One region of the Sphingobium sp. VMM genome, then DNA from elsewhere that is predicted to be linked to it. Evidence: riboswitches for the same ligand, from Rfam matches in the RefSeq annotation. Region 1 holds a riboswitch; the other holds the start of a gene.
What was found. Region 1 has a riboswitch for thiamine pyrophosphate ahead of ACUCV3_RS22445 (TonB-dependent receptor). Riboswitches for the same ligand answer to the same signal wherever they lie in the genome.
Positions count from the first base shown of each region.

Region 2: it holds a riboswitch for thiamine pyrophosphate, as region 1 does, so the genes downstream of both, thiC (phosphomethylpyrimidine synthase ThiC) here and ACUCV3_RS22445 (TonB-dependent receptor) in region 1, are expected to answer to the same signal.

Region 1 is NZ_JBXGSI010000021.1:94,287-103,409, forward strand. It holds gene pnuC (nicotinamide riboside transporter PnuC) at 1-560, opposite strand, end outside; gene ACUCV3_RS22440 (phosphotransferase enzyme family protein) at 560-1,702, opposite strand; gene ACUCV3_RS22445 (TonB-dependent receptor) at 1,705-3,999, opposite strand; TPP riboswitch at 4,029-4,138, opposite strand; gene ACUCV3_RS22450 (glutathione S-transferase family protein) at 4,222-4,896, shown strand; gene ACUCV3_RS22455 (hypothetical protein) at 4,901-5,539, shown strand; gene ACUCV3_RS22460 (hypothetical protein) at 5,648-6,058, shown strand; gene ndk (nucleoside-diphosphate kinase) at 6,157-6,579, opposite strand; gene ACUCV3_RS22470 (DNA polymerase III subunit chi) at 6,693-7,130, opposite strand; gene ACUCV3_RS22475 (leucyl aminopeptidase) at 7,136-8,581, opposite strand; gene ACUCV3_RS22480 (LPS-assembly protein LptD) at 8,761-9,123, shown strand, end outside.
Region 2 is NZ_JBXGSI010000012.1:36,447-45,569, forward strand. It holds gene ACUCV3_RS16245 (prolyl oligopeptidase family serine peptidase) at 1-2,074, opposite strand, end outside; gene ACUCV3_RS16250 (hypothetical protein) at 2,095-2,379, opposite strand; TPP riboswitch at 2,488-2,597, shown strand; gene thiC (phosphomethylpyrimidine synthase ThiC) at 2,652-4,547, shown strand; gene ACUCV3_RS16260 (DUF4160 domain-containing protein) at 4,642-4,875, shown strand; gene ACUCV3_RS16265 (DUF2442 domain-containing protein) at 4,859-5,125, shown strand; partial or broken gene ACUCV3_RS16270 (LysR family transcriptional regulator) at 5,311-5,475, shown strand; gene ACUCV3_RS16275 (hypothetical protein) at 5,744-6,145, shown strand; gene ACUCV3_RS16280 (DUF6891 domain-containing protein) at 6,174-6,833, opposite strand; gene ACUCV3_RS16285 (hypothetical protein) at 6,976-7,419, opposite strand; gene ACUCV3_RS16290 (Ivy family c-type lysozyme inhibitor) at 7,566-8,108, shown strand; gene ACUCV3_RS16295 (hypothetical protein) at 8,149-9,123, opposite strand, start outside.

The DNA of each region.
Region 1 (9,123 bases):
CCCATCGCCTGCCGCCAGCGCCAATAGCCCAGCACCGCCAGTCCGATCATCGCGGCATAGAGACCGGCCGTCAGCCACAATCCCTTGAACGCGAACATGCCGACATAGAAAATGTCGACCACGATCCACAGCAGCCAGCTCGCCGCATGGCGCCGCGCCGTCCAATATTGGGCGACCAGGCTGAAACTGCTCAGCGCCGAATCCATCCAGGGCAGCGCCGCATCGGTATAATGATGGGTGAACCAGCCGATCGCGCCGGCACAGAGTGCGCCCAGCGCCAGCCCCTTGGCGGCCCGCATCGGCGGCAGCGCCACCACCCTTACCTCGCCCTCGTCGCGCTTGCCCCGCGCCCAGCCGATCCAGCCGATCCAGCCATAGACGATGGCGATGCCGAACAGCCCCTGCAGCACCATGTCGGCATAGAGGCGCACGTCCAGGAACAGCTTGGCATACAGGGCGCAGGCCATCAGGTTGACCGGCCAGCACAGCAGATGCCGCCGCGCCGTCAGCCAGATGCCGAGGAAGCTGATGATGACGGCAATGATCTCCAGCACAGACATCAGCCCGCCACTCCCTCGCGAAGTTGCGCCAGAAAGCCCTGCCCCGCCCCCGACAGGAACCAGTCGGCATGGCCGACCAGATAAGCCTGCCAGGCCAGCATCGCGCCTTCGCGATCGGCCAATATGCCGAAGAAATAGTCGATCTCGGTCAGGGCGAACTCGACATGGACCAGCGGTAGCAGGCGCAGCAGCGTATCGATCTCGGCAGGCGCCAGCGGCAGGACACTGCGATAGCCCGCCAGCAAGGCCAGCGCCCCATCCACATCCGCCGGCTCGGCCAGCCGGCCCTGATCCAGCGTCAGCCAGGGAATCGCCGTCCGCTCGATCGCGGTGGCCAGATCATGCAGTGCGCAGCTGCGGGTCGACAGGCCGAAATCGAAGATGCTGCTGACCGCGCCTTCCGCCGACCAGAGCAGGTTGGAGGGATGCCAGTCATTATGGGTCCAGAGCGCAGGCTGCTCCGCCAGCCGCGGCGCCAGCCCCTCCCCCAATGCCGCGAACAGCCGCGCCAGTTCCGACCGCCAGGGCATATCCGCCAGGAAGGCCGCCACCGCCGGTCGCGCCGCGACATAGGCGTCCGCTGCGACCAGCGGATCGACGGCAGGCAATATGGTGAAGCTCGACACCAACGGATGCGACCCGCGTGCCGGCGCGGCGAAACCGGCCGCCGCCCGATGCAGTTGCGCCAGTGCAACACCAGCCGCGAAGGCGTGACCGGGCGACAGGAAGGGCGTCCAGGACTGGCGATCGCGATAAAGATCGATACCCGGCGCCTGGCGATGCAACTCATAGCTCCATTCGCCCAGCGCCATCGCGCTGGCACCATCGGTCGCGCGCAGCACGTCGGGCACCGCCAGTCCGGCACCGCGCAGATGCGCCATATAGCCATGCTCCTCGGCCAGCGCCGCCGGCGTCCGCAAGCGCTGGTGATGCCGCTTCAGGAACAGCGGGCCGCGATCCGTCTCGACCAGCGCTGCCGCCGAAAAGGGGCGCGGCGAATGCCAGGCCAGCGCCGCCAGCCGGCCAGCGTCGGGAAAATGGGCCAGCACCGCCGCGGCCTCCTCCGCCGTGATCGCCGGCCAGGCCGGCGCCTCCAGCGCCAGCCCCATGCCATGGACCAGATGCGGAGCGGCGGCGCTCATCGTCAGAAGGCGCGCGACAGCGTCGCCACCACGGCGCGCCCACTGCCGACATAATAGGTCGGCGCCGAACCGGCGATCAGCGTGCCGTTGCGCCCGACCGTGTCCTGCGCGTTGGTGCTGATCGAATAGACGCCCGACAGGACGCGCGGATTGGTGACGTTGATCGCGTTGATGCGCAGGTCCATAACCTGCGCGTCGATCAGCCCGGCCAGATGCACGCCGACCGACAGGTCCAGCGTGGCATAGCCCTTGATGCTCTCGTCATTCATGAAGGTCGCATATTGGCGGCCGACATATTTGAGCGCGCTGCTGCCGAACAGCCGGCCGTCATCATAGGTGCTGCCCAGCGCGAACTGGAAGCTGGGGGCCGACACCGCCCGCTTGCCCCTGGTCGGCAGATAATCGCCGTTGATCGCCAGATCGTCGTTCAGACGCGTGTGCAGATATTCGGCCGAAGCATAGATGCTCATCCCCTTGGCCGGGCGATAGTCGATCTCGCCATCCAGGCCATAGCTGCTCTGGCTACCGGCGTTGATGGTCGAATTGACCAGCGCGCCGCCGCTGTCGATCACCGTCGCCACCTGGCGATTGCGGAAATGATAATGGAAACCGGTCAGCGAGAAGGACAGGCTGGGGCCGATATAGCGATAGCCCAGCTCCTGCGAGATCGAATATTCATTCTTCAGGGCATTGGTGCCCTGGCTAACCAGTTCGCCGCCATAATAGCTGTTGTAGAGCGCGAACTCGTTGGGCGTGCGGAAACTGGTGGTGATGTTGGCGAACAGCTGCTGCCGGTCGTCCAGCTGATAATGGATCGCCGCCCGCGGCAGCGCGGCGAAGCTGTCGATCCGTACCGTCGATTGCGGGCCGGGCAGATAATTGCGCCCGTTGCGCAGCAGGTTGACGCCCTTGAAACCAATGTCGATGCCCAGCTTGGGCGTCACCGCAATGCTGTCGGCCAGGAAGAAGCCCTTGGTGACCGTCTCCGTGCGCTGATTTTCATAGGCGAGCAGGCGCCCGTCGGCGGTGCGGATCGCCTTGTCCTGATAGCCCCACTGGTCGACCGGCCGGCCATCGGCATCGATCGACGTATAGGATTGCGTCACCCGGTCGGTGCCATAGTCGAACCACAGGCCAGCGACGATCCGATGCGCGCCGGCCTGCAGCGTCAGCTTGCTGACGTCGCCGACGCGGAACTGCTTGCCGGTCCAGTTGCCCAGCACCGTTGCGACGCCATCGACCGCACCGGGCAGGTCGATCGGCTGGGTCTGTTCCTCGGTGCCCAGATAATTGCCGGTGGTGGCGAGCTGCGTGCCATAGGGCGAATTGCCATGCCCCATCTGCAGATAGGCGCTGCTGTCGAAGCTCAGCGTGTCACTCAGCTTCAGGTGGACGGGCGCCGCGACATAGAAATTGCGGAACGGCGCGCGATAGAGGCGCCAGTAGTTGGTGTTCCCCTCGCTATAGGTCTCGTCGAAATTATAGCCGCGGCCAGAGGCTTCCCAGTCCGTCTTGCTGGGGCTGGGATAGGTCGATGTCTTGGCGTCGTTGAAGGAAAAGGCGATGCTCGCCCGGTTGCCCTCGCCCCATTCGTTCAGCAGCTTGGCATCGATATGCTGGCGCTGGTCATGGCCTGCCCCGCGCCAGTTGTCGGCGCGGTTGTTGGAATAGGAAATGAAGCCCTTCAGCCCGGTCGATCCGATCCGCCCCGTGTCGATCCGCGCAAAGACGCGCCGCTCGTCATAGGAACCGACCGACAGGTTGACGAGGCCGCCCGCCTCCGCCCTGGGATCATCCAGCGTCAGCGACAACAGGCCGCCGGCCGCCGCGATCACCGGCGAGTCAATATCTGCCGCGCCCTGCGCCAGCATCACCTGCCGCACATTCTCCGCATCGGCGAATTGCGAGGGATAGGCATAATAATAGCCGATATCGTTCTGCGGCGCGCCTTCCATCAGCACGCCGATCTGGTCCTGGCCCAGGCCGCGCAACGTCAGGCTGGACGATGCCGACAGGCCATAGGGGTCGCTGGACGAGACATTGGCGCCGGGCAGCAGGTTGACCAGCTGGAAGGCGTTGAGCGTCGGCGCCTGCTTGATGATGAAGTCGGTGGAGATCGCGCTCACCGCCTTGGGCGCGCTCTGATCGGGCAACAAGCCTTCGGGGTCGGGATGGCCGACGACCTGGATATTGGTCGACTGGTCCAGCTCATCCTCCGCCATTACGGGCGATGCAATCATCAACAGGGCCAGCGTCAGGCAGGCGCTTCCAACATGGGGCAATCGGGCAGTCTTCATCTCACGTCCACTCCACAGGAGGGACGACGGACCTGCCGCCTTGCCCTCCCTACGCCGGTATCAGCCGGATCAGGTTCAGCGGGTCGTGGTCTGCTGACCACCTCTCAGCCGCGCATGAGCGGCCCCCCGGGGATGCCCGCCCCTTAGGCGTTTCGACGCGAAGTGGAAAGCCCTCTCTATCGGCTCTCGACTTATCGAAGCCCGCCCGGCTAAGACATGGCCATGATGAAGCTGTTCATTGGCAACAAGGCCTATTCGAGCTGGTCGCTGCGCGGCTGGCTGGCGTGCAAGCTCTCCGGCCTTCCGTTCGAGGAAGTGGTGGTCCCTCTCTATGACGAGGAATGGGAAAAGCGTCGCGAGGGCGATGAGTTCGCCCCCTCCTCCGGCAAGGTGCCGATCCTGTGGGATGGCGACGACATCGTCGTGTGGGACAGCCTGGCCATCGTCGAATATCTCAATGAAAAGACCGGGGGCGACCAGTTCTGGCCGACCGATCCGGGTGCCCGCGCCATGGCCCGCTCGATGGCGGCCGAAATGCACAGCAGCTTCGCCGCGCTCCGCCGCGAGCACAGCATGAACATCCGCCAGATCTATGATCCGGTCCCGCCGTCGGAGGCCGTTGCTCACGACATCAGCCGTATCATGCAGCTCTGGGCCCAGGCCCGCGCCCGCTATGGTGGCGAGGGCGACTTCCTGTTCGGCGAGTTCGGCGCCGTCGACTTGATGTTCGCGCCCGTCGTGACCCGCTTCATCACCTATCAGCTGCCCGTCGCCCGCTTTGCCGAAGCCTATATGCGCGCGATCATCGCCCATCCCTGGATGCAGGAATGGATCGGCGAGGCGCAGGCGGAGGAATGGGTGATCGACAAGTTCGAAGTCCCGCCCCAGACGGCCTGACCCGATGAGCGACAGCCCCGAAGCCAAGCAGGAGACCCGCAAGGAGGAAGCCGCCCGCATCCGCCGGCGCTGGATCACGCTGGGCGAATTGCTGGCGGTGGCGGCGGTGCTGATCTCCGCCCTCACCCTCTATCTCAACTGGGCCGACAAGAAGGACGAGCGCGCCAGCAAGGCCGCCGAAAGCAGCAAGGCCTCCGCCCGCGCCGCCCGGCTGGTGCTCAACGCCGCGGCCGATGGCGACAGCCGGCTGACGCTCAAGCCCGCAGACCCCGATCAGCTGGTGCAGAGCCAGACCATCCATTTCCCCAGGGCGCTCGGCATCGCCCCGGTCGACACCACCGGCGAACCGCGGATCGAGGCCGGCTGGTTCGAGGATGCGCTGAAAAAGGCGCGCAACGCCGCCAAGCTGCCCGACGACAGCATCGGCGACGAGAAACTGCCGGTGACCATCGTCACCCAGTTCGTCGTCAATGGCGACGCCCACAGCGATTCCGCCGTCTACGACATCGGCTATGGCATCGCCGGCAAATGGCTGTCCGGCCATAAACTGACCCTGCGCGGCCTGTCCCTGGTCAGCCACGCCCAGGGCGCCGGCGCCCAGTCCCAGATCGACGCCCGCTGGGCGCGCCAGACAAAAGGCTAGGGCCGCCCGGCCACGTTCAGGCAGGCCGCAAGCGACCAGTTTTTGCCGTCCAAATCTCGGGAGTTGCTCCCGATTGCGGACGTTCGGTGTGAATGGCATTGATGAGCTATGAGCAAAAATGATCGTCTCTGGGATCGATACTGGGGTATCCGCGACAATCACAAAACTGGCTATGCTATGCCTATAATCTGGCACCTTTCCTTTCAACGCGATCCATTAGCGATGACGGAACTTGGCAGCACATTCGACAAGCCCGGTAGCCTTGCCAATCCATTTAGCCAAGCAGGCCTTGCCTATCGAGCATTTCGTCGTGGTCACCTGACCGCCGCGCAGCATCTTGCTATGAACGCATTCAATGGACGTGATCTCCGCGGATATCGGCATTGGCTGGCGCGTGCTGCTAAGCTTGGAGACGTTGATGCCGCTCGCGAGTTGAAGCGATTTGAACTTCGGTTGCCGCATACAAATGCGGCCCTCATAGGGCGCAAGCGTCCTTATCGCCCATCTGATTTCGCGTAAGCCGACCCCACCCAAATCCGTCATCCCAACCACAAAAAACCCGGCCGCTCCTTGCGGGAGCGCCGGGCCTTTTGCTCGTCCGGGGACGGATGTCGGATTTAGCCGACGATTTCTTCGGGCTTGAAGAAATAGGCGATCTCGATCGCGGCATTTTCTTCGCTGTCCGAACCATGGACCGAATTGGCTTCGATCGATTCGGCCAGTTCCTTGCGGATGGTGCCGGCGTCGGCATTGGCCGGGTTGGTGGCGCCCATGATGTCGCGGTTGCGGGTCACGGCGTTTTCGCCTTCCAGAACCTGGACGACGACCGGGCCCGAGATCATGAAGGCGACCAGGTCAGCGAAGAAGGGGCGTTCCTTGTGAACGGCGTAGAAGCCTTCGGCCTGCTCGCGGCTCATGCGGATGCGCTTGGAAGCGACGACGCGCAGGCCGGCTTCTTCCAGCATCTTGGTGACGGCGCCGGTCAGGTTGCGACGGGTTGCGTCGGGCTTGATGATCGAAAAAGTGCGCGTGACGGCCATGGCCCTCATAACTCCGGATTGTTGGAATAAAGTTGCGCGCCCTTTAGACCGGGCCGGATCACTTCGCAAGAGGGGCGCGAGTGGGCTTGGTAGAAGTCCCTATTTCCGGGCGTTCACGGCCCCTGCACCCATTTGCGGCCTTCCTGCCGCCAGAAGCGCGGGGTCACCCCTTCGCGCTTGCTGAGCGCCCGCCAGCTGGCCCGCGCCCCGTCGATCGTGTCCGCATCGAAGAAATAGAAGGCGCGATCAAAGCCCAGCGCCTCCTCGCGCCATATTCCGTCCGCCAGCGCGATATGCCTGGCGCCATTGGCAGCGTCGCAGCTCTGCGCCAGCAGCACCGGCTGGGCGGCGTCCACCCCGTCGCCTGCCAGCCCATTGGCCAGGAAGCTTTCAGGTGGCCCCGCCCATAGGCCCGCCGATATGCGGGCCAGCCGTTCCGGCTCGTCGGCCACCACCAGCAGCCGCGCGCCCATGTCCAGGATGCGTGCCGCGATCGCGGGCAGCACCCCTTCCACGGGATCGCGGCTCAGCTGGTAGAAGTCGACCTGCACCGGCTTCAGCGCTCGAACTTGTCGGCCACCAGCTGGTCGATCAGGCGCACGCCATAGCCGGTCGCGCCCTTGTCGGCGGTGGCGCCGGGCTTGTCCGACCAGACCATGCCGGCAATGTCGAGATGCGCCCACTTCACGCCTTCGTTGACGAAGCGCTTGATGAACTGGGCAGCGGTGATCGAGCCAGCGAAGCGCGGGCCGATATTCTTCATGTCGGCGATCGGGCTGTCGATCAGCTTGTCATAGGCCTCCGACAGCGGGAAGCGCCACAGCTTCTCGCCGCTGGTCTTGCCCGCCGCCAGCAGGTCGTCGGCCAGCGCATCGTCGTTGGCGAACAGGCCGCCATGCTCGCTGCCGAGCGCGATCATCATCGCGCCCGTCAGGGTAGCGAGGTCGATCACCACTTCGGGTTCATAGGTCTTCTGCGCCCAGGTCACCGCGTCGCACAGCACCAGACGGCCTTCCGCGTCGGTGTTCAGCACCTCGATCGTCTGGCCCGACATCGACGTCACGATGTCGCCGGGGCGCTGGGCATTGGCGTCGGGCATATTCTCAACCAGGCCACAGATGCCGACCACGCGGGCCTTGGCCTTGCGACCGGCCAGCGCCTTCATAGCGCCCGCCACGGCGCCGGCGCCGCCCATGTCCCACTTCATATCTTCCATGCCGGGGCCAGGCTTGAGCGAAATGCCGCCGGTGTCGAAGGTCACGCCCTTGCCGATGAACACCACCGGCTTTTGCGCGGCGCCATCGGTGCCGTCCCATTCCATCGCCAGCAGCCGCGCTTCACGCGCAGACCCCTGCGCCACGCCCAGCAGCGCGCCCATGCCGAGGTCCGTCATCGCCGCACGGTCCAGCACGGTGATCTTGATGCCCAGCTCGGCCAGATGCTGGCAGCGCGCGACGAAGCTTTCGGGATAGAGGATGTTGGCCGGTTCCGACACCAGTTCGCGGGTGAAGGCAACGCCGGCGGCGACCGCCGACAGCTTAGCCCATTCGGCCTCGGCGCCGTTTGCGACGATCGTCACGTTCGCTAGCGTCGGCTTGGCCTTTTCGGGCTGACGCGTGCGATAGGTGTCGATCCGCCAGCTGCGCAGCAGCGCGCCCAGGCCCAGCCGCGCAGCATCCTCGCCACTGACGCCGGCCGGGAATTCGACCGCTGCGTGGGTCGCGCCGCTGGCCGACAGCTTGGCGGTCAGCGCGCCACCGGCCCGCTCCAGGTCGGCCGCACTGCCATTGCCGATGCCCAGCAGCAGGACGCGCAGCACCGCGCCACCTTCCTCGACGAAGCTCTCGACGCTGCCACCCGCCTCACCGGCGAAGCGCGCGGCGGCGGCGCCGGCGACCAGCGTGGCCGATGCGGCCAGCGGCAAGCTGTCGACAGTCCCCTTCGCCACGGCAAGGACCAACGTGTCGACCTGGGGGCGCGTGGGGCTGAATTGGATGTCCATCTGGGGGCCTTTTCTCTGGAATGCCGTGTCGTTCTTGTTTCAGCCAGATAGTGCGGCTTTGCCGCTCTGCAAAGCCATTCGGCGGATTTCCGCCGTCCCGAATGCGAGCAGCGATTGCGGCGCGGGCCAAGCAGTGCGATAGGCAGGGACCAGAAGTGCCCACAAAGAGGCCCCTACGCTTGCAGATTTCCGTGTTTCCCCTGTCGTTCAAACAGGCGCTGCTTGCCGGCGCTGCCTCGTCCTGCCTGCTCGCGGCGCCGCTGGCCCATGCGCAACAGGCGCCCGAGCCCAAGCTGAACGAGCCCCAGACGCCGATCAGCGCGCCCGACGCGCCAGTGCCCGACAATGACCAGGAAATCGGCTTCGCCGCCGATACGCTGGAATATGACACCAACAGTCAGGTCGTGACCGCCACCGGCAACGTCCAGTTGCTGCGCGACGGCAACCGGCTGCGCGCTGACAAGATCGTGTGGGACCGCAACACCGGCAAGGTCGAGGCACAGGGCGCCGTCTCGGTGATCGATCCCGACGGCAATGTCGCC
Region 2 (9,123 bases), on a different contig from region 1:
TGAAATAGACCATCTGCATCGCCTGCAACCGCGCGCCCTGTTCGATATCTGCATCGCCAGAATGACCGCCGGCGGTATCCTCGTAGAAGAGATAGGGCAGGCCATAGTCCTTCAGCCGCGCGGCGAACTTGCGCGCATGCTGCGGGCCGACCCGGTCGTCCTTGGTCGTGGTCCAGATATAGGGCGTGGGATAGGCGACCCCCTTGCGGATATTGGCATAGGGCGAGATTGTCTCGAGAAACGCCTTTTCCTCCGGCACCGACACGCTGCCATATTCATCGACCCAGGACGCGCCGGCCGCGATCTGCTCGTATCGGATCATGTCGAGCAGCGGCACCTGGATCACCACCCCGTTCCAGAGGTCAGGATGCTGGTTGAACTCCACCCCCATCAAAAGCCCGCCATTGGACCCGCCATAGATGCCGAACTTCCTGGGGCTGGACAGTTTGCGGGCAAAGATGTCCTGCGCCACCGCCGCGAAATCATCATAGATGATCTGGCGTTTGGTCTTGAGGCCCGCCTCATGCCAGGCCGGGCCGAACTCGCCGCCGCCGCGGATATTGGCCAGCACGAAACTATTGCCCCGCTCCAGCCACAGCTTGCCGGTGATCGCGGCATAGCTGGGCGTCATCGGCACCTCGAAGCCGCCATAGGCGGTCATGATCGCCGGCGTGCTGCCGTCGGGCGTCATCCCCTTCTTGTGGACGATGAAATAGGGGATTTTCGTCCCGTCGCTCGATGTGGCCTCAAACTGCTCGACCACCAGCCCCGCCGCGTCGAACCGCGCCGGCATCGCCTTGACCTGCACCGGCTTGGGCTCGGCCGCGTCCATCGCCCATAATGTCGTCGGCGCCAGGAATCCTGCCACCGCCAGATAGGTCTTGTCGCTCTTGTCGGACGCGGCGACCGTGCTGATCGTCGCATTGTCGGGCAGCTCGACCGGCTGCGCAGCCCATCCCTTGGCGCCGCGCGCATAGACCCGCACCCGCCCGCGCACATTGTCATTGAGGCTCAGCACGACCCGATTCTGCGTCGCCACCACCCCGTCGATCGACTGGCGCGGCGTCGGCGCGAACAATATCTCGGGCGTCAGCACGCCGCCATCCTGCAGGGCTTTGAGCGCCACGCTCGCCAGCGCCCCGGCCGGCACGGTCACGCCGCCGCTGGTCCATTCCTCGCTGGTCTGGATCAGCACCTGCCCGTCGACCATGCCCTGCAACTGGCTTTTGGCCGGCAGCGCCAGCCGCTTCGTCCCCTGCGCCGTCAGCAGCCAGGTCTCGTTGCCGAAGAAGGTGACGCCGCGAAACAGGAAGGCGGCCCGATTGCCCTGCCCGTCGCTCAGCAGGATCGGCATCGACATCAGCTGGTCGCTCGCCGCGCCGCGAAACACTTCCTGCGCGTCCTCCAGCCTCTGCCCGCGCTTCAGCGTCTTGATGACGAAGGGATAGCCCGACTTGGTCAGGCTGTCCGCCCCCCAGTCGCGCGACAGGAGGAGCGTATCCTTGTCCAGCCATTCGGCATTCTGCTTGGCGTTGGGAATGTCGAACCCACCCGGCACGAAACGGCCATCGACCAGGTCGAACTCGCGCAGCCGCACCGCATCCTCGCCGCCGTCCGACAGCGCCAGCAGCGCGATCCGTTCCTCGGGGTCGAGGATGGTCGCGCCCTTCCACACCCATTTCCTGCCCTCGGCCCTGGACAGCGCATCCAGATCCAGCACGGTCGTCCAGCTCGGCGACGCCGACGCATAATCGGCCTCGGACGTATAGCGCCACACGCCCTGCGGATGGTCGGCATCGCGCCAGAAATTATAGATGCGGCCATGGATCAGCATCGGCATCGCGATCCGGTCCTTGGCCGACGCGATCGCCAGCGCTTGCCTGTAATAGCCGGCATAGCGCGGATCGCCCTGCAGCGTGGCGACGGTCGCCTTGTTCTCCGCTTCCACCCACTGCATCGCGCGCGGCCCGGTCCAGTCTTCCAGCCAGACAAACGGATCGTCGGCAGGCGCGGGGGCGGGCGCGCCAGCGCCGGTAAGCAGGGCAGCAGAAACCATCGTCAAAAACCTCTTCATTGCGCCCCCCTTTGTTGTCCTCAATCCCGCGCGAGCTGGCCCTTCAGATAGCGCCGCCGTAGCACCGCGCCCGCCACCAGCAAGGGCAGCGACGCGGCGCAGGCGACCAGCCCCAGCAGCATCGGCGACCAGCCCATCAGGCTATGAACGCCAAAGGCCGACGGCAGGATCAGCAGCAGCGCACCCAGCGTCAGCAGCCACAGCCCCCAGCGCCGCGGCCGCACCGCCACCATCCGCATCTCGTGCCGCAACGCCTTGCGCCGGGCCTTCTCGGAATCGGGATGGGGTGGGGCGCTGTTCTGCACGATCGGCCTCTTGCTGGATCTCCTTCCAATTATGGTCTCCATCGCCCCGGCGCAAGGCGATCGGCTCGCGAAGGGCTTCCCCTGTCGCTGCGCTTGCGCTATCCATTGCCCATATCCCCGGGGGACCGTCCGCAGACGGTTGAGAGGCGGCTTTGTGGCCGCGACCCGCTGAACCTGATCCAGTTGACACTGGCGTAGGGAGGGAAGCGCGTCGTGCCACTCGTCCCGTGACACCGCCCGCACTCTCTTTCCGCCTGAAGGAGAGAGAAGTTATGGCAGACGTCCCCGCCCGCACCGAAATGCGCGTTACTACGGGAGCCATTCGCGGCTCGAAGAAGATCCATATCGGCCCGCGCAAGGTTGCCATGCGCGAGATTCATCTGGAGCCGGGGAGCGGCGAGCCGCCTGTCCGCGTCTATGACACGTCCGGCCCCTATACCGATCCCGACGCCCGCATCGACATCATGGCCGGCCTCCAGCAGCTGCGCCGTGACTGGATCCGCGATCGCGGCGATGTCGAGGAATATGATGCGCGCGAAATCCGACCGGAAGATAATGGCCTCAAAGGCCCCGATCGCTCGGGCGGCGTCCAGCCCTTCCCCAATGTCGTCAAGCGCCCGCTGCGCGCCAAGCCCGGCGCCAACGTCTCCCAGATGCACTATGCCCGTCGCGGCATCATCACCCCGGAAATGGAATATGTCGCCGAGCGCGAAAATCTCGGCCGCGCCCGCCTCGCCGAATATGTCCGCGACGGCGAAAGCTGGGGCGCCTCCATCCCCGACTATGTGACCCCGGAATTCGTCCGCGATGAAGTCGCCCGCGGTCGCGCCATCATCCCGTCGAACATCAACCACCCGGAATCCGAGCCGATGGCGATCGGCCGCAATTTCCTGGTGAAGATCAACGCCAATATCGGCAACTCGGCGGTCGCCTCCGACGTCGCCTCCGAAGTCGACAAGCTGGTCTGGTCGATCCGCTGGGGCGCCGACACGGTGATGGACCTGTCGACCGGCCGCAACATCCATGACACGCGCGAATGGATCATCCGCAACTCGCCCGTGCCGATCGGCACCGTCCCCATCTATCAGGCGCTCGAAAAGGTCGGCGGCATTGCCGAAGACCTCACTTGGGACATTTTCCGCGATACTCTCATCGAACAGGCCGAACAGGGCGTCGACTATTTCACCATCCATGCGGGCGTCCGCCTGGCCTATATCCCGATGGCGGCCAGGCGCGTCACCGGCATCGTCTCGCGCGGCGGCTCGATCATGGCGAAATGGTGCCTGGCGCACCACAAGGAGAGCTTCCTCTACGATCATTTCGACGAGATCACGGAGATCATGAAGGCCTATGACATCGCCTATTCGCTGGGCGACGGCCTGCGCCCCGGCTCGATCGCGGACGCCAATGACGAAGCGCAATTCTCCGAACTCTACACGCTGGGCGAACTGACCCACCGTGCCTGGAAACAGGATGTGCAGGTGATGATCGAAGGCCCCGGCCATGTGCCGATGCACAAGATCAAGGAGAATATGGAAAAGCAGCTGCAGGTCTGCGGCGAAGCGCCCTTCTATACGCTCGGGCCGCTCACCACCGACATCGCGCCGGGCTATGACCATATCACCAGCGGCATCGGCGCGGCGCAGATCGGCTGGTATGGCACGGCGATGCTCTGCTACGTCACGCCCAAGGAGCATCTGGGCCTGCCCGACCGCGACGATGTGAAGGTCGGCGTCGTCACTTACAAGCTCGCCGCCCACGCCGCCGACCTGGCCAAGGGCCACCCCGCCGCCAAGGTCCGCGACGACGCGCTCAGCCGCGCCCGCTTCGAGTTCCGCTGGCGCGACCAGTTCAACCTGAGCCTCGATCCCGACACGGCCGAACAATATCACGACCAGACCCTGCCGGCCGAAGGTGCCAAGAGCGCCCATTTCTGCTCCATGTGCGGCCCTAAATTCTGCTCGATGAAGATCACCCAGGAAGTGCGCGACTTCGCCGCCAGGAAGAACCAGCCCGCCGACGGTTTCCTAGAAGCCGGTCTCACCGGCGCGGAAGTCGCCGAAGCCAGCAAGGCCGCCGCGTTGAAAGGCATGGAAGAGATGAGCAAACTCTTCAAGGAAACCGGCAGCGAACTCTATATGGGCGCCGGCGGCAGGGAGCATGATTGAGGCTTTGGCACCCGGTAACTTTCTCGATTTTACCGGGTGATCCGCTCACCGCTTCATTATAGATGGTTCGGCATCCTATGGGGAACCGTGACCGATGCCGACCATCTTGCGCCTCGATGGCTATCGCTTCTATTTCTACAGCCACGAACCCAATGAACCGCCCCATGTCCATGTCGACAAGGGCGGCGCTTCGATCAAGGTCTGGCTAGACCCTATATCCCTCGCAAGGAACACCGGCTTTCGTCGCCAGGAGATAAATGGCATAATCACGATGGTGGAGGCCCATCGGGCGCGCCTGCTGGAGGCTTGGCATGAATATTTCGGCTAGGATCACCGACGAACGTGTTGCCGATGTTCGCTGCGATGCGGATAGCCTGATCGTCGACCTGATGGACGGTCGGACCATCTCTGTCCCCCTTGCCTGGTATCCACGCCTTGCCAGCGCGACACCCGATCAGCGTGCCGTTTGGGAAGTCGCCGGTGGTGGCTATGGCATTCATTGGCCGGATATTGACGAGGATCTCAGCACGGAAGGATTGCTCCGGGGAGCGCCTGCGCCGGTACACCATGCTCGGTAAGCCTTCAGACTATGCCGAGTTTGCGGCAGCAATGCTGCTGGCCGAGCGGATCATGTGTGAAGATCGCGTCATATTATGCGTGTGGGCGAACTAGCGCTTCGGTTCCGCCAATATCCCCTGTCCTACACGGCGATCCTCTGATCTACCCTGGGGAATGACACAGTCCATCCCCGCCCGCGCAGCCCGCGCGCATGGTCGGCATGTCGCCATCCAGCGCGCATCGTCTGCGCCGCCGCCTCGCCGGCACTGCCTTCGACCGGGACTGGAGCAACGCGCTGACGCTCCATGCCCAGGCGATGGCCGACCCGATCGCCACCCAGCTTCGCCCGCAGACCGCGACGCGGCGCTGAGGCATATCGGTGCAAAACAGGTGCAGACTAGTCGCGTCACCGGGGCATCATGGGCGCGTTATGCGTCGCCCCGGTGGCGCGTTCTGATGCAGAGCAGGCGCGTGGGTGACGCGCTGCCGGTGCAAAAGTGGCGCAAATGCCCCGGAAAGGTCGATAACGCTGTGAACTTCGGGTGTGACCCTGCGCCCTTCGTCCGTGCGGGCTTGCAGGATCGCCGAAAATATGAGAACAAATAACGAACATGATTCGTCCTCAGAGGAGGAAGTCCATGGTTCATCGTCTCGCTTCGTTATTGCCGCTGCTGCTCGCCGCGATCATCGTCGGCGCGCCCGATCCGGCAGCGGCCAAGCCCGATTTTTCTCATGTCACCTCGCGCGAACAGGCGGAGGCGCTGGTGGCGACCGGGGCGCTGGTGCGCATCTATCTCTTCCCGATCCGTCTGGGCGGGCCGAGGCGCAAGGCGAATATCAGCTATGTCCCACCCGAAGCGGGCGCCGCGCTCGACCAGATTAGCGGCACGCTACAGCGCTTCACCCGTGAGGGGCTGGTCGATCAGTTCAGGATCATACCCGAATATCGCGGCACCAGTTTCGTGCCGACGCGCATCAACATGCATGCCACCCATAGCGGGCAGGAGGGCGGCTTCCACCCGAGCATCGCGATATGGTGACGGTCGGCGCGCAGCAGGCGCCGCCGGTTCAGGCCTCCAGCATGCGCAGGGTGCGGCGCTTCTTCCAGTCGAGTACCACCTGGATGCGCATGCTCCAGCTGCCGTCCCAGTCGACTGCCAGGTCATGGGCGTCGAGCTGGGCGGCGATCCGCCGGCCGATGTCGAGCGCCGCCGCCTCGCCGGCTGCGCAGGCGCCGTAATTGAGGTAGAGCGCCTCGCCCTCCACCGCCGCCTCGGTGTCCTGCATGTGGAAAAAGGCATAGCCCTCGGCCGGGCGCCCTTCGCCGATCGCTTCCTCGATCTCGTCCCAGATCTCGATCGCGCCGCAACTGCCGCAGCAGGTGAAATTCTGCCGCGCGATCACGCCCTCGGCTTCCAGCGCGGCAAAGGCGGCGTCCAGTCGGTCGCAATCGGTCATGTCGGGCCAGGCCTTTTCGGCGGCATTATGCTCGGCCAGCGCCTGACGCAGCGCGGCCGATGCCTCGCGGCGCAGGGTCGGGCCGGGCAGTTCTTCGACGAACGTGTCGTGGGCGGCGGTCAGGATCGCATCATCGTCATGAAATCCCCCGGCGACGTCGCGCCACACCTGGTCGCGCAGCGCCGCGAGCGGATCATAGGGAGGAAGGGCGGGTTCTTGCTCGGGGGCGTTGGTCTTGCCGAAGATTCGTTTCCACAATGCGCCGAACATGCGTTTGCCTGCCTCCCGCGATGCACTTTACTCGGCTCCAACATGGCGTGGCTTCGGGCAAAGGAAAAGGGGGCATTTGACCCATGAATCGCGACAGCTTCACGGTCCGCCGCAGCGATGCCCCCAAATGGCCTGCCGATCCTTATGGCGCGGGTTCCAGCACCACGTCCCAATGATCTTCCGTCACCGCCATGCGCTTGGCCTCCTCGGCATCGAACGCCGCCTTGTCGGGGAACATCCGCGCCTTGGCCGCCGCCATCGCCGCCTTATATGCTTCGCCCGCGCCCACGCCGTCGGCGCCATGCTTGTAGACAATGGTGGTGCGCACGTCCCACCGCGTGCTGCCGCCCATATGGGTGAAGGGCATCTCGACCGTGACCTCGGTGATATAGCCTTGCCGCATCATCTCGCGCAGCAAGGCCTCATGCTGCTTGTGATAGGCGGTCAGGAACTGGCCCATCCCGCCCCATTTGACGCGGTAGTAATTTTCCACCTTCAACGGGCCGTCGGCGGGGGCCGCGGTCTGGGCGGTGGCGGGTGCGGCAGCCAGGCCGGCGAGCAGGATCAGGGCAGGGGGGAAACGCATCGGGCAAGGGGCCTTTCGCAATCGAAGATCATCTGCCCCTACAGACGGATCAGCCGCCAATTTCCGCGTCTTGGCTGCAATCACGCTTGCTCGCTGCCGCGTCCCGCCCCACCATGGGGTCATCCCTACCGCGCAAAGGACCGCCGATGACCCGCCACCGCCTCTGGACCGTCCTGACCCTGCCCGTCCTCCTGTCTGTCGCGCTGGCCGCCTGCAGCGGCGAGAAGAGCAGCCCGGCCGACGACGCCGCCGACAATGCGGTCAACGCGGTCGAAAATGCCATGGCCAACGCCGCCAACGCGACCAACGCCGCCGCGCCCAGCGCAGACGCCTTCAGCCAGTATGTCGGCAAATATCCCTTCGACAAGATCGGCGCCCATAGCTGGAATGCCGATCCGGCCGTGGTCGCGGCGGTGAAGGCGGCGGTCGCGGACAAGGTGGTGCGCAAATGGGTGCTGGAGGATGGCGGCCCCTCCTCGCCGATCGCGACCGTCGACGGCAAGGTTGCGGCCTGGTCGTGCGAAACCCATAATTGCGGCCCGCACCAATGGCTGACCCTGGTCGATCCGGCCAGCGGCACGGCCGAGGTCTGCTATTATGACGAGGCCGTCGATGCCCAGTCGACCCGCTGGTTCAAGGCCGGCAAGGAAGAAAAGCGTCCCGGCCAATGCCCTGACGTGTCGAACTGACGGGACAGGGGCGCCACATGATGCGGCGCCGCCTCTGCCGCTATTGGACGACGACCCGCACCCGGCCCAGATTCTGGATGCGGGCATAGGGGGTGGCGCCGTCGCCCTTGCGCTCCGACGCGATGCGCAGCGCGGGGAAATAGGTGCCTGGCGCGGCGAAGCTGTGGCGCGTGGTCAGGGTCAGGCTGCTGCCCGAACCGCCGGGCAGCTTCGCCTTCTCGGCAAAGGCGCCGCTGCCGTCGAAATCCCATTCCGCCGACACGATCCGGCCGGTGCCCGGCGGCACGCTGATGGTTGCGCGGAAGGTCACGGCCGCGCCGGGCTTCACGACGGCTTTGGCACTGCCATTGGCGGTGACGCTGGCGACCGGCTGGATCCCGCCGCGCGCCGTCGCATCGGCCGGCACGATCACCTGGCCATGATCGATGCGATAGGCGGTGTTGGCGGACGGGGCGACGCCCTTTTCCACCCAGGCGGAAAGGTCGCGCAGCGCTTGCTCCAGCACGCCCAGATAGCTGACCGTGCGGGTCGGGTCTTCCTGATGGCTGCTGTCGCCATGCAGCGCATGGTCGGTGAACCAGATGCGGAAATTCTGGTCTGCGCCCGCGCCCTGCGCGGCGATCACCCGCTGGCGATACCAGTCGCCCTGCCAAGGCATGGCTTCGCGATCCCAGAGATTTTCGACCAGGATCATCTTGCCCTGGAACTGCCCGGTCATCGGCGGCTGGCCCATCGGCTTGCCAGTGGTCGCGGCGGTGAAGAGCGGGCCGAGCAGGAAGGGGCGCTGCGGATAGAGCGGCTTGCCGTCGGCCCCGCGAAACTGGTCCCAGACCGGATAGCCGGCATCGGCCGGCGGCACCTGATGCCAATGATAGGTTTCGGCAGCGAGGAAATTGCTGTTGTCGACGCGCACCTTGTTGCCGGCCTTCAGCAGGTCGACCACGGCATCGTCCACCACGCCCAGGATCACGACATCGCCGGCGATCCGGTTGATCGTCAGCCGCTTGCCCTGCGC